2 linked regions of the Neorhizobium galegae bv. orientalis str. HAMBI 540 genome follow. The protein of the gene in region 1 interacts with the protein of each later gene in a pairwise test. Links are inferred from orthologs where the notes say so. Each region holds a gene or a part of one and is shown on either strand. Other genes may lie near its edges.

Region 1 (7,227 bases):
TTCCTGGGTAATATGTTCGGAGGAAACCAGCGGGAGAGGAGACCTCTCCCGCTGCATTCCGATATTACTTAACGTCGACCTTGGCGCCGGCGTCCTCAAGCTTCTTCTTGAGGTCAGCAGCTTCAGCCTTGTTGACGCCTTCCTTGACAGCCTTCGGAGCGCCTTCGACGAGGTCCTTGGCTTCCTTGAGGCCGAGACCGGTGATGGCGCGGACTTCCTTGATGACGTTGATCTTGTTGGCGCCAGCTTCGACGAGGATGACGTCGAACTCGGTCTTTTCTTCTTCAACGACAGCAGCAGCAGCACCGCCGCCAGCAGCAGCAACAGCTACCGGAGCAGCTGCGGATACGCCCCACTTCTCTTCGAGCAGCTTGGAAAGCTCAGCAGCTTCCAGAACGGTCAGAGCAGAGAGGTCTTCAACGATCTTTGCGAGATCAGCCATTTTGATAGTTCCTTATATTCGGTTCGAACTTGATTGGGTATGAACAGCGAAAAACCGCCTTAAGCGGCTTCCTCGTCCTTCTTGGCGTAGGCCGCGAACACGCGGGCAAGCTGGCTTGCCGGTGCTGCAACAACCGTCGCGATACGCGATGCCGGGGCATTCAAGAGGCCCAGCAGCTTGCCGCGAAGCTCGTCCAGCGAAGGCAGGGTCGCAAGCGACTTGACCGCATCCGCAGTGAGCGTGGTTGCACCCATGGAACCGCCCAGAACAATGATCTTGTCATTGGTCTTGGCGAAATCCATGACGACCTTCGGAGCCGTTACCGGGTCTTCGCTGAATGCGATCAGCGTCTGCCCCTTGAAGAGATTTGACATCCCTTCCGACTCCGTACCCTGAAGAGCGATCTTGGCCAGACGGTTCTTCGCGACTTTGACGGTGCCGCCAGCAGCGCGCATCTTCGAACGAAAATCGTTCATCTGCGCAACTGTGACACCAGCATAGTGGGCCACGACAACCGAACCAGAAGCCTTAAAGACTTCGTTCAGCTCCGTGACAAATTCGCGCTTTTCCGCTCTTTCCACTGTCTGTCTCCAGTTGACGGGACCGCAATCCTGCAGGCCCCATCGGGTTGCCTTTGCCTCAAGGGATCCCTTGATTAGGACCCCAAGCGACGCTTGAGGATCCTGTCCCCTCGCACTGTCGCCACTGGGGCTCCAGGCACAAGGCACACTAGGCTCGAACCGAATTCGTAAAGCGCGCTAGCGCCTCAAAAATCTCGGGTCTTACCCGTCTCATGCAGGCATCAAGTGATTAAGGTCGAAACCACCCGCAATCTCGGACAGGAATTCCCAGGTTTCCCTGGGAAATTCCCGGCCCCGAAGGACCAGGAATTCATGCAGTCCGGAACCCGAAGGCTCCGGACAGAACTTTAGATCGTCACGGTCGACGGATCGATCTTGACGCCCGGGCCCATCGTCGAAGAAATCGCTACGCGCTTGACGTAGTTGCCCTTCGCGCCAGCCGGCTTGGCCTTGATGACCGCATCGGCGAAAGCCTTGATGTTCTCTTCGAGAGCCTTGGCTTCGAAGGAAGCCTTGCCGATGCCGGCGTGGATGATGCCAGCCTTCTCGACGCGGAACTCGACAGCGCCGCCCTTGGAAGCCTTGACGGCGCCCGTGACGTCCATGGTGACGGTTCCGACCTTCGGGTTCGGCATCATGCCGCGCGGGCCGAGAACCTTACCGAGACGACCGACGAGCGGCATCATGTCCGGAGTGGCGATGCAGCGATCGAAGTCGATCTTGCCGCCCTGGACGATTTCGACCAGATCTTCGGCGCCGACGATGTCTGCACCGGCTGCCTTGGCTTCGTCAGCCTTGGCGCCACGTGCGAAAACGGCGACGCGAACGTCACGGCCTGTACCGTTCGGCAGGTTGACCACGCCGCGGACCATCTGGTCTGCGTGACGCGGATCGACGCCGAGGTTCATGGAGATTTCGACAGTTTCGTCGAACTTCGCCGTGGCGCGAACCTTGACCATCGAAATGGCTTCCGTCAGGGCGACCAGCTTGGTCGGATCGACGCCTTCGCGGATCTTCTGAATACGCTTTGCAAGCTTTACCATGTTAAGCCACCACTTCCAGGCCCATGGCGCGGGCGGAGCCCTCGATCATGGCCATTGCGCCTTCGAGATCGGCCGCGTTCAGATCCTTCATCTTCGCCTGGGCGATAGTCTGGATTTGAGCCTTGGTCAGGGTGCCAGCCTTGGCGCCCTTGCCCGGGGTCTTCGAACCCGAGGTGATCTTCGCTTCCTTCTTCAGCCAGTAGCTGACCGGAGGCTGCTTCATCGCGAAGGTGAAGGACTTGTCCTGGAAATAGGTGATGACGACCGGGATCGGCATGCCCTTTTCCATTTCCTGCGTGGCGGCGTTGAACGCCTTGCAGAATTCCATGATGTTGATGCCGCGCTGACCAAGTGCAGGACCGATCGGCGGGGACGGATTGGCCGACCCTGCCTTTACCTGCAGCTTGAGGTGGCCCATAACTTTCTTAGCCATAACTCTCTGCCTTTCGAGAGACCGGTTACCCGGCTCATTAGAGACCGGTTTCCCGGCCCGACATGCCGGCTTTCGCCGGCGGCTGCGGTTGCGTGGTTCGGCCAAAATGCCCGGCTAAGGCACCGTTCCTCCCACGCGCTTGCGGCAAACGCCGCACGAGACCCGCTGCACAAACAGCAGGCCCCATTTCGAAATTCATCAGACCTTTTCGACCTGGGCGTATTCCAGCTCGACCGGGGTCGCACGACCGAAGATCGAGACCTCGACCTTGAGGCGCGAACGCTCTTCGTCGACATCCTGTACGGTGCCGTTGAAGGACGCGAACGGACCATCGGAAACGCGGACCTGCTCGCCGATCTCGAAGGTGATCGAGGACTTCGGCCGCTCGACACCTTCCTGAACCTGGCCGAGAATGCGGTCGGCTTCGAAGTCCGGGATCGGCACCGGCTTGTTGTCGGAACCGAGGAAGCCGGTAACCTTCGGCGTGTTCTTGATCAAGTGATAGGCTTCGTCAGTCAGATTGGCCCGAACCATGACGTAACCCGGAAAAAACTTGCGCTCGGAATCGACCTTGCGGCCGCGGCGCACCTCGACGACCTTTTCGGTCGGCACGAGGATCTTTTCGAACAGATGCTCAAGCCCCTTCTGGCGAGCTTTGTTCTCGATGTCCTCTGCCACCTTCTTCTCAAAATTAGAATATGCGTGGACGATGTACCAACGCGCCGCCATCTTTATTCTCCAGAATCAAACGCTGACGTTCAGTACGAGACGGAGCAACCATCCCATGAGCTGGTCTGCAGCGAAGAAAAACAGCGCAGCGAACACAACCATAACCAGAACCATGGCCGTGGAAATCATGGTCTCACGACGAGACGGCCAATGGATTTTCGTCGTCTCGGAGCGCACTTGGCGCAGAAACGTAACGGGATTGGTTTTGGATGCCATAGATTGCCCACGCAATTACGGCACGTAAAGCTGAACTCTCTCAGCCCCACGCACCGCGTGTCTGTTTTGACCTACATAAACACCCCTTCCCCTTTACACAAGAGGGAAAACAGTGTTCGATGAAATTTCGCCGTTTTGCACGACGGCCATTTCCCGACAATTCCGCTGCGGATATTCTCGCGCCAATCATCTGAAAATGGCAGGGGCGGCCGGGCTTGAACCGACGACCTGCGGTTTTGGAGACCGCCGCTCTACCAACTGAGCTACACCCCTTCAACCTTGGCGGAACGTAAACCGGAAACTCCGGCTCGCCGCCAACTGGCTAGGCGCTCCCTTTAAGGGGATGCGTTGCGCTTTGCAAGCGCATTTTTAATATCCGGGCCGTTCACCTGAGCTTTCGGCCCAACCCGTCGGATGCGTCTGCAGACCGGACCACCGAAAGCGCCGGTTCCACCCGCCGCTCCGGCATTTCCTTGCCCGGCAGATCAAGCTGGCGGGCCCAGGCCGGGAGGATTGGGCTTCGTCCGGGGACATACCGGGTGTCGTCAGGAAAGACACAAAGGCCGCTCCAGATAGGCTTCCGGATGATTGATCAAGCGGTCTCGGCGAAAAAACCGGCAGCAGAAGCGAATCGACTTCGCATAGGCGCAACACTTACGTCGGTAGACCTGATGTCGGCTGGGACGCACTTCTTCCGCAGTCCGTCACCGGATGGGGACTTGTCGCGCCTGATGATCCCACCCACGTCCCTTACCCGGTATGCGCGCCAGAATGTTGGCCCCTCTTCAAGGGTGCTGCGGTCGATAGCGGCCCATCGAACTCGACGGTGGGAGCTTGACCAGCCCCCTGAACGGCCACGGCGCCGCGGATCGCGTGTCCGGTGAGCCGCCATCCCACGAGCTCGGCAATCTGGACTATGTCGGACTGACGGTAGGTCGTTTCCCTTACGAGAACGACCTGTTTTCGACACGCTGACCGAAAGCAAAAGGCCCCGCCGTTGCCGGCAGGGCCTTCTCTATTCCAATGTCGCTATCGATTACTCGACGATCGAAGCGACGATGCCGGCGCCGACGGTACGGCCGCCTTCGCGGATCGCGAAGCGCAGCTTTTCTTCCATCGCGATCGGGTTGATCAGCGTCACCTTAACGGTCACGTTGTCGCCAGGCATGACCATTTCCGTGCCTTCCGGAAGTTCGACGATGCCCGTCACGTCCGTCGTGCGGAAGTAGAACTGCGGACGGTAGTTGGTGAAGAACGGCGTATGACGACCGCCTTCTTCCTTCGTCAGGATATAGGCTTCTGCCATGAACACCGTGTGCGGCTTGACCGAACCCGGCTTGCACAGGATCTGGCCACGCTCGACGCCGTCACGCTGGACGCCACGGATCAGAGCGCCGATATTGTCGCCGGCCTGACCCTGGTCGAGCAGCTTGCGGAACATTTCAACGCCGGTCACCGTCGTCTTGGTGGTGGCGCGGATGCCGACGATCTCGACTTCTTCGCCAACCTTGACGATGCCACGCTCGACGCGGCCGGTCACGACCGTACCACGGCCCGAGATCGAGAACACGTCTTCGATCGGCAGCAGGAACGGCAGGTTGATCGGACGCTCAGGCGTCGGGATGTAGGCGTCGACAGCGGCCATCAGTTCGCGGATCGAATCTTCGCCGATCTTCTTGTCCGAATCTTCAAGAGCGGCCAGCGCCGAACCCTTGATGATCGGAATGTCGTCGCCCGGGAAGTCGTAGGACGACAGAAGTTCGCGCACTTCCAGTTCGACGAGCTCGAGAAGCTCGGCGTCGTCGACCTGGTCAACCTTGTTCAGGAACACCACGATTGCCGGAACGCCGACCTGACGGGCGAGCAGGATGTGCTCGCGGGTCTGCGGCATCGGGCCATCGGCAGCCGAGCAAACCAGGATCGCGCCGTCCATCTGCGCCGCACCGGTGATCATGTTCTTCACATAGTCGGCGTGGCCGGGGCAGTCGACGTGCGCATAGTGGCGGGCAGTCGTCTCATATTCGACGTGCGCCGTCGAAATGGTGATGCCGCGTGCCTTTTCTTCAGGAGCCGCGTCGATCTGGTCATAGGCCTTGTACTCGCCGAAGTACTTCGTGATCGCGGCCGTCAGCGACGTCTTGCCATGGTCAACGTGACCGATCGTGCCAATGTTGACGTGCGGCTTGTTGCGCTCAAACTTGCTCTTTGCCATTGAATGCTTCCTGTGAACATAAGTGTGGACCCGGCGACCGGGTTTGGTGTCGCCGTTTAAGGCTTTCCACCAGAATGCGCAAGACATAATTACGACGCGCGCCCGCACAAGGGGAGCCGGGTAAATCGAACGGAAACCCCCTATGGATGGAGCGGTTCCGCGTTGTTCTCTCCACTGGGCAATGCAGCTTAGATGACAGCCGGAAAACAAGGGGCCGACCGTCATCCCTCAAAGCGGGAGACGGCCGGCCCTCTATTCAGTGAGCGCCAGATTGGACTCTTACTTCGCCGGCTTCAGCGAGTTGATGAGCGCGACGAGTTCTGGGCCGTGCTTTTCCTGTTCGCCCTTGGTGCCCCAATAGGTGATGACGAGAAGCTTGTCCGGCTTCGGCGCGACGAGCGAGACGCCGATCGAAACGGCGCCGTCCTTGTCCTTGCCGCTCCAGTCCAGATTGATCATCTTCATGCCGTTGAACGTGTCTTCGGACTGTTTCTGAGTGGCCGGGTCGACCGTGACGCCATTTTCACCGAGGAAAGAGAACACATCTTCGATGACCTTATCGGTGGTCTCGGCGCTCGCGACGTCGATCGACAGATAGATCGCGCCGTCGTCGGAACTGGCCTGGATGCCGCTGTCGGTTTCTTCCGGGTTCCAGGCATCCGGAATGGTGATCTGCGCGACGGGGGCGGCGCTCGGGAAAAGCACGGTCGCAGCAAACGACGCGGACGGCAGGAGCATCGTCGCAAGGGCTGCGGCGGCAAGTATTTTCTTCATGGACAAGTTTCCATAGCTGGTGGTGGGGCGGCCTCTGTGCCGGCGAAAAAGCTTCTACCCGGGATGCTTTAAAAAGTTACGAGCATCATCGCGACAATACCAGGCGATCACGGAAAAACGAGGCTCCAGCAGGAACGTGCGTCGCCGCAGTCACGGCGCAGATGACAAGGCAGCCGCGGCAAAAAAGAAAGGCGGACTCGGACAGAGACCGTCGACGCGCTTTCAAGCGTGTGACATGCCGGTCTTCATCATGATCAGGTAAAATGGAGCGGGTAGCGGGAATCGAACCCGCGTATTCAGCTTGGAAGGCTGCTGCTCTACCATTGAGCTATACCCGCGGTATGTGGTGTCCGATCAGAGACGAATGGTGGAGAGAGTTGGATTTGAACCAACGTAGGCTGAGCCAACGGATTTACAGTCCGTCCCCTTTAACCACTCGGGCATCTCTCCAGTTTTTCGTCCGGATCGTGAGACCAAGTTCGTCAGATCTTGGAAGCTTGCCGCCCCTCAATCTGCGCCGCGTATATGACCGCCTCGTTCTCGTCTGTCAACACGAGGAAGAAGCAAAAATGACGAAAATAAATCAGTCGCACTTTCGACCCGCCTCCCCGTCGAGGGCTTTGCCCGGAGAGTGAGGATGGCTATAAGGCCTGATGAGCAAGGACGACAAAGAAGACAAATCCACCCGTGACACCCATTATGCGACGCTTCGGCGCGCGGTGCGCGACTCCAAGCGCGAGCGCGGAGAAATTCCGACGCCGCCCTTGAAGCGGCCGAAATCCAACAAGGACTGGAAG
Region 2 (7,215 bases), 880 kb from region 1 along the record:
GTCTATTTCCTCGGTCTGGTCATCGGCTTCCGCCGCAAGCCGGGCTTTTATCCGGTGGTGGTGGCAAGCGCGCTCGGTTCGGTGCTCGGCTATCATTTCGTCGGCTCGCCCTGGCATGTCAGCATCGGTGCTGCGGTCGGGGTCGTCGTCGCAGCGTTCCTGCCGCTGTCCACCGATTCCGTGCCAGCGAACGCCGCCGCCGAGATGGAGAGCTGACATGAGCGACCTCATCTCGATGGACATGGTTCTGCTGATATTGGCCGCCGCGGTCGCGACCTACCTTACCCGCATCGGCGGGTATGTGCTGATCACCCGGATGAAGACGATCCCGCCGCGCATGGAGCAGGCTCTCAACGCCGTGCCGGCAGCAGTCCTGACCACGCTCGTCGCCCCCGCCTTCTTCAACGGCGGCTGGGACGTCAAGATCGCCATGCTGGCCGCGCTCGTGGTCGGCATCCGGTATCCGGGTCTCTTGCTACTCGGCGCCGGCTGGGCGGCAGCGATGATCTGCCGCCACCTCCTGGGCTTCTGATTAACGGCACCTGCTTCAGGAAAGCGGCTCTGTCGCCTTTACCAGCCAGGTCTTGACCGCCTCGTCGTCGATCAGCGGCAGCAGCTTTTCGCGCACGGCGGCGTGGTAGCCGTTCAGCCAGCCGAGTTCCTCGGCGGTCATTAGGTCAGGCAGCACGAGGCGGCGGTCGATCGGGCACCAGGTCAGCGTCTCGAAGGCGAGCATCGGCTGGTCGCCGCCGTCGATATCCTCGGCCGCCTTCACATAGATCAGGTTCTCGATGCGGATCCCGAAGGAGCGGGGACGATAATAACCAGGCTCGTTGGAGAGGATCATGCCGGGCAGCAGTTCCTGGGTCGCCAGCCGTGAGATCCGCTGCGGTCCCTCATGCACCGAGAGATATGAGCCGACGCCGTGGCCGGTGCCATGTGCATAGTCGCCGCCGGCCTTCCAGAGCGCGATGCGGGCGAGCGGATCGAGATCACAGCCGCGGGTGCCCTTCGGAAACCGCGCCGTGCTGATGCCGATCATGCCCTTCAGCACCAGCGTGAAGAAACGCTTGTGTTCTTCGGGCACCGCGCCGACCGCGACCGTGCGGGTTATGTCGGTCGTGCCGTTGACATATTGCGCGCCCGAATCGACCAGGAAAAGCTCGCCGGCTTCGAGCTTGCGGTTGGTCTCGGTCGTCACCCGGTAGTGGATGACCGCGCCGTGTTCGCCCGCGCCGGAGATCGTATCGAAGGAAATGTCCTTCAGCGGGTTCTGCATGTTTTGGCCGATGCGGGCGCGGGTCGCCTCCAGCGCCTTGACCGCATCGATCTCGGTGATCGTGCCGGGCGCCTGGGCGTCGAGCCAGCAGAGATATTCGACCATCGCCGCGCCATCCTGCAGATGCGCCTTGGCCGAGCCGTCGAGCTCCTCGCGGTTCTTGCAGGCGCGCGGCAGTTTTGCCGGATCGGAAGCCTCGACCACCTCGCCGCCGGCGGCCGTGATCGCTTTGGTGAGCGCCAGCGGCGTCAACTCGGGATCGATCAGGATCTTTGCGCCGTCCGCCGAGAAGGCCGCAAGCCGCGCCAGGAATTCCGAAGGCGGGCGCTGCACGCAAATCTGAGCCAGGTAGGCGGCCTGTTCGATGCCGGTCTTCATCTGATCAAGAAAGATTTCCGCCTTGCCCTCGGCCGGGATGATCGCCCGCGACAGCGGATAGGGCGTGTGCGGCACGTCATCGCCGCGGATGTTGAAGATCCAGGCGACCGATGTCGGGTCGGCGATGACCACCGCGCCCGCCCCCTTCTCCTTCACCTGGCTCGCAATCGCCGCAATCTTCTCGCTCGCCAGGGTGCCGGCATGCTCCTGTTTCTGGATCGACACGGCGCCGAGCGGCTCGGCGGGACGATCGGCCCAGATCGCGTCGAGCGGATTGGCGTCGAGCAGCACCAGCGAACCGCCGATCTCGGCAAGCGCCTTTTCCAGCCGCCGCACTTCCGCGCCCGCATGCAGCCACGGATCGATACCGAGCCGGAAACCTTTGGCGCCGTGGCGCGGCAGCCAGACATGCGGCGGTTCGTTGACGAGATCGCCAGCGGTGAACATCGAGCCGTCCACCTGTTCGGCAAGCTGGGTGACGTAACGTCCATCGACGAAAACGATAGCCTCACGTTGCGTGATGAGCGCCATGCCGGCCGATCCGGTGAAACCGGTGAGCCAGGACAGGCGTTCGGCGGAGGCCGGCACGTATTCGCCCTGGTATTCATCGGCACGGGGAATAAGAAAACCGTCAATGCCGAGATCGGCGAATTTCGCCCTGAGCGCGCTGACGCGATCGCGGCCGAACTGCGGGGCGGACTTCACTTCGAAGGATTGGAACATAGGCTTGAGTTTCCGGGCTGCTTGATTCCGAGAGGCTGCGATCATGTTAGCCGATCTTCGGCAGACATTGCCAGCCGAGCCGGAGATGATCGGCGATTGTGCATCTGCTCAATGCGTTTGGCGCCGACATAGCCTTCATATGCAGCAAACGCATACCACCAATGAGAGAACCCCTCTCACTGTGCGGTGCAGCAATCGCTATATTCACATCATCGAACGGGCGCCGAACAAGGCCCGTATCAAAAGGATCGCTTCCATGGCCAACTCTTTCTTCCGCAATGCCTTCAACCGCATGGTCGAAGCTCGCGAGCGTCAGGTTGCCCGTTACGTCAACGGCGCCCTGCTGGGCCTTGACGACGAAACGCTGAAGGGCCTCGGCACCAGCCGTGAAGAACTGCGCCGCAAGGGCGCCCAGAACTACGTATTCTAAGCTACGTATTCTGATCATTTGGCCGGCGCGGGCTCTCCTCCCTCACCCGCCCCGGCTATCAGGATACGAGGCCCGCTCGAGCATCTCCCTCCTCACGCTCGCGGGTAGATCAGTTTCAGAACTGATCGCAAGGCGGCGCCACCGGTGCCGCCTTTTTGCTGTCCGGCCCCAGAAGTCATGCGAAGAATTCAATACTGCACCGCAAACCAGTCAATCGTGGCGCAGATGGATCGTGACCCAGCCATTACGCCAGATGGTGCGGACGTGGGCGAGACGGACGCCGCTATAGGCGGCCAGCACCTTCCAGCGCTGTGTAGCCAGAATGCCGGAGAGGATCACCGAACCGCCGGGCGCCAGATGTGCCGCGAGCTGCGGCGCCATCTTCATCAGCGGCCGTGCCAGAATGTTGGCGATGATCAGGTCGAACGGTCCTTCCCGACCGAATGCCGGCGAATGGAATCCCGGCGCGGTCTCGAGCCGTATGCCGGTGGCGATGCCGTTTCGGCGGACATTTTCACGGGCCACCCGAACAGCGACTGGGTCTATGTCGGTCGCGAGCACCGGGATATTGGCCAGCTTGCGCACCGCAATCGCCAGCACGCCGCTTCCGGTTCCAAGATCGAGCGCGTTGCGGACGGTCCTTGCGCGCATCACCTCCTCGATCACTTCGAGGCAGCCGGCGGTAGTGCCGTGATGGCCGGTGCCGAAGGCCTGGCCCGCATCGATCTCGATGGCGATATCGTTGACCTTCACCTTGTTGCGGTCGTGCGAGCCGTGGACGATGAACCGCCCTGCCCTCACCGGCTTCAGCCCTTCCAGCGACTTGGCGATCCAGTCGATATCCGGGATGATCTCCCTTTGGATTTCAAGATCGGGAAAAGCTCGGGCAAGGCCCTCGGCGATACGCTCGCGCACCGCCTCCTCGTCATCCGCCAGCATGTAGACGGACGCTTCCCAGATGTCCTTTTTCTCGTCCACCTCGGTGGTGGCGATGGCGAAGTCCTCCTCGCCGAAAACCTCCGACAGGATATCGAGGATCTCGGCCGCACCTTTTTCGGTGGACGTGACGTAAAGGCGGATTTCGCTCAAGGAAGGGTCTCTCAGCTGTTCAAAACGGTGGCGGAGAGGATTGCCACAGAAGCCGTGTCGGCTTCAACGTCAAACGTATCAGCCCTTGATGAGTTTTTCGAGCTTCTTGACCGCGACGTCGGGATTTTCCCCATAGGCGATGGTGCCGGCGAAGCGTCCGCCATTGTCGAGCAGGAAAACCGAGGCGGTGTGGTCCATCGTGTAGTCGCCGTTCGGAGCCTTCTCATCGACCGGGACTTTCTTGAAATAGACCTTGAAACCCTTGGCCATCTCCTCGACCTTGGCCGGCGGACCGGAAATCCCCTTCACCCGGTCGGTGACATTGGACACATATTGACCGAGCAGTTCCGGGCTGTCGCGCTCCGGATCGATGCTGACGAAATAGCCGTTGAGCTTGGTGCCGTCCGGATCGACCTTGTGCAGCCAGCCGTTCAGCTCGAACAGCGTCGTGGGGCACACTTCCGGGCAATGGGTGAAGCCGAAGAACAGCGCCGTCGGCTTGTCCTGGAAGGCCTTTTCGGTGATCGGCTGGCCGTTCTGGGCAACGAGCTCGAACGGCACGCCGAACGGACCTTCTGCCAGCTGCTGTTTCGACCCCGTCACTTCCATCGTCAGCCAGACAAGTACGCCGGCAAGCGCCACGACGGCAACCCAGAGGATGGTGCGAAAGCTTTTCATCGGTATCTCTTCAGCTCAGACCTAATGACGGATCGATAGACCCGAGATGGCAGCGAAGCAATTCAAGAAGCCGTTTTCGAAAGATATCGCGCTGATTTGTCTCAACGAAACGGCGGCCGGTCAGAAACACCAGGAAAGGCCGGTTTCGCCAAGCGTCAGCAGGATGGAAGAGCCGAACCGGAGCCAACCGTAAAAGGCGACACCACCGAACCCGAGCAAGAGCAGGCTTACGGCGGCGATCAGCGGCAGGCGATAAGTCTCGATTGTACTGTTCATAACGTTCAATCTACCACCCTTTCCGGCTTTTCAGAAGGTCGCAACCTTCGAACAAGTTTAGGGTAAGATTAATACCTGTCTGAGATCTTATAAAGGCGAACGTGGTTTACGATTCGTAGCGGCGAATGGGAGTGAGGATGCAACACGCATCGCACTAGGGGCCGCTATGTCGACCGCGAAAAGACATGATGTCGCCGACACCGGTTCGCCCTCAGTTTCCATCTCTATCTGCAGTCTGCCGGACCTGATCCGGCGTGGGAGGAATTTCAACAGCATGACGGCAAAACCCCTTCGCAAGACGCTGTCGGTCAATCACCGGCTCTGGACGCTGGCAGGCTCCGCCTTTGTCGGCATCGGCGCGATGCTGCTTGTCGGCTGGTACGAAGGCAGACAGCTCGACGAAGCGCTGCAGCGCGCGACCGATATCCAGGAGCACGTGGATACGGTCGACGGCATGCGCATTGCCAACCTAGAACTCGTTCTCGCAGCGATGGACACGATCGTCGACCGCGACGACAAACGTGTCGAGCCGAGCCGGCTGAAGGCGATGGCGGACTCTTCCGACAAGCTGAAAAGCTCTGTCGGTAATCTGAAGAAACTCGCGGCTGAAATCAGCAATCCAGGCCTCGTCTCAAATTTCGAGACGGACCTCGCAGCTCTCTCGACGGCGATCCAGGTCGATCTCAGAAAAATGGTCGAAACCGGCGCGCCCGAAGAGGCCTATGACAAGATCGACGACGCCATCGACGGTGCCGGCGAACGGGTTGGCGCAATGCTCGATACGGCTGCCGTCGCGGGCGAGAAACTGGTGCGCAGCCGCGTCCAGGAGGCGAATACGCTTTCCTCGACCTCGCTCTATGTGCAGCTCGGCTGCGGGTTGATCGCATTGGTCGCCATGGCGTTCCTGCAGAGCATTCACGGCGGCGCGATCCGGCGCGGCATCGACGGCGTTCGCGCCAGCATGCAGCGGATCATCGGCGGCGACTACAACACCCCCGTGCCCGGCATAGATCTCGGCGACGAGATTGGCGAAATGGCGCGCGCCACCGACGTCTTCAGACTTGCAGCCGTCGAACGCCAGACCCTGGAGGTCAATCTTGAAGACGAACGCCGCCAGAACGAAACCCGGCGGCAGACGAGCGAGTCCGAACAGAAGGCCGAAGCCGAAGCGCTCCACTTCGCAGTCGATTCGCTTGCAAGCGCCCTCAACCGCCTCTCCGAAGGCGATCTTGCGGCCGCCCTCGATCGGCCCTTCCGTGGTGATCTCGAGCGCCTGCGCGCCGATTTCAACCGGGTCGTCGAGCGTCTGCGCCACGTCATGACCGAGGTCGCCACCAGCTCGAGTTCCATCGGCGCAAACGCGAACCAGATGCGCTCCGCTGCCGACGACCTCGCGAAGCGGACCGAGAAGCAGGCGGCCTCGCTCGAGGAAACATCGGCAGCCCTCGAAGAAATCACGGCGACCGTACGCAACGCCACCAGCCGCGCCGAGGAAGCGACGCAAATGGTGAGCGATGCCAAGGACTATACCGAAAAGTCCTCCGACGTGGTTCGCGATGCCACGGCCGCCATGAGGCGGATCGAGGACGCGACCGCCGAGATCGGCAAGATCATCAACGTCGTCGACGAGATCGCCTTCCAGACCAACCTGCTGGCGCTCAATGCCGGCGTCGAGGCGGCCCGCGCGGGCGAAGCCGGCAAGGGCTTTGCCGTCGTCGCACAGGAAGTGCGCGAACTCGCCGGACGCGCTGCCGGCGCGGCCAAGGATATTAAGGCGCTGGTCACCCGTTCGAACCACGAGGTCAAGACCGGCGTCGATCTGGTGAAGGCGACCGGCGAAGCGCTGACGCGGATCGGCGACGACGTGCTGAAAATCAACGATCACGTTCACGCGATCTTCACCTCTGCGCGCGAACAATCGACCGGACTGACGGAAATCAATATCGCGATCGGCCAGATGGACCAAGCAACGCAACAGAATGCCGCAATGGTGGAGCAGAGCACCGCTGCCAGCCATTCGCTGGCAAGCGATGCCGAAAACCTCAACCAGCTGATCAGCCATTTCCAGATCCGCGGAGGCAATGGCCCGCGCGCCGTCGAGGCTGCGAGCGCTTCCACGCCACCCAAACCATCGCCCGCACTCAACTTGATGAACAAGCTCGCGGGAGCCTTCAGCAACAGCCCCACCTCCGCCAAGCCGAAGGCCGTGGGATCCTCAGACAAATGGGAAGAGTTCTGACATGAGCAATGCCATCAAACAGTCCGGCGCCTACCTCGAAATCGTCTCCTTCCATCTCGGAGACCAGGAATTCTGCATCGACATCATGGCGATCCGCGAAATCCGTGGCTGGGCACCGGTGAC

The links.
Region 2: the proteins of rplK (region 1) and RG540_RS10680 interact in binary tests that used the Escherichia coli proteins (3 or more experiments, as listed by UniProt). The link is inferred for Neorhizobium galegae bv. orientalis str. HAMBI 540 from one-to-one orthologs.

What each region holds. Positions count from the first base shown.
Region 1 is NZ_HG938353.1:1,244,862-1,252,088, reverse strand. What follows is about bases 784-3,583. They hold rplK (50S ribosomal protein L11), read right to left. Parts: upstream 2,500-3,583; coding sequence 2,068-2,499; downstream 784-2,067. Other genes in these bases: secE (preprotein translocase subunit SecE), read right to left, coding at 3,244-3,444; nusG (transcription termination/antitermination protein NusG), read right to left, coding at 2,698-3,228; rplA (50S ribosomal protein L1), read right to left, coding at 1,371-2,066; rplJ (50S ribosomal protein L10), read right to left, coding at 784-1,059. In the rest of the region: rplL (50S ribosomal protein L7/L12), read right to left, coding at 65-442; more of rplJ, read right to left, coding at 502-783; RG540_RS32300 (hypothetical protein), read left to right, coding at 4,279-4,419; tuf (elongation factor Tu), read right to left, coding at 4,481-5,656; RG540_RS06355 (hypothetical protein), read right to left, coding at 5,936-6,430; 23S rRNA (guanosine(2251)-2'-O)-methyltransferase RlmB, read left to right, coding at 7,084-7,227. UniProt on the Escherichia coli protein: Forms part of the ribosomal stalk which helps the ribosome interact with GTP-bound translation factors.
Region 2 is NZ_HG938353.1:2,125,886-2,133,100, forward strand. The notes cover bases 1,961-4,748. They hold RG540_RS10680 (50S ribosomal protein L11 methyltransferase), read right to left. Parts: upstream 3,900-4,748; coding sequence 3,021-3,899; downstream 1,961-3,020. Other genes in these bases: RG540_RS10670 (aminopeptidase P family protein), read right to left, coding at 1,961-2,380; RG540_RS32840 (hypothetical protein), read left to right, coding at 2,637-2,810; RG540_RS10685 (SCO family protein), read right to left, coding at 3,978-4,577; RG540_RS32360 (hypothetical protein), read right to left, coding at 4,698-4,748. In the rest of the region: RG540_RS10660 (AzlC family ABC transporter permease), read left to right, coding at 1-216; RG540_RS10665 (AzlD family protein), read left to right, coding at 218-532; more of RG540_RS10670, read right to left, coding at 548-1,960; more of RG540_RS32360, read right to left, coding at 4,749-4,853; RG540_RS10690 (methyl-accepting chemotaxis protein), read left to right, coding at 5,128-7,092; RG540_RS10695 (chemotaxis protein CheW), read left to right, coding at 7,094-7,215. UniProt on the Escherichia coli protein: Methylates ribosomal protein L11.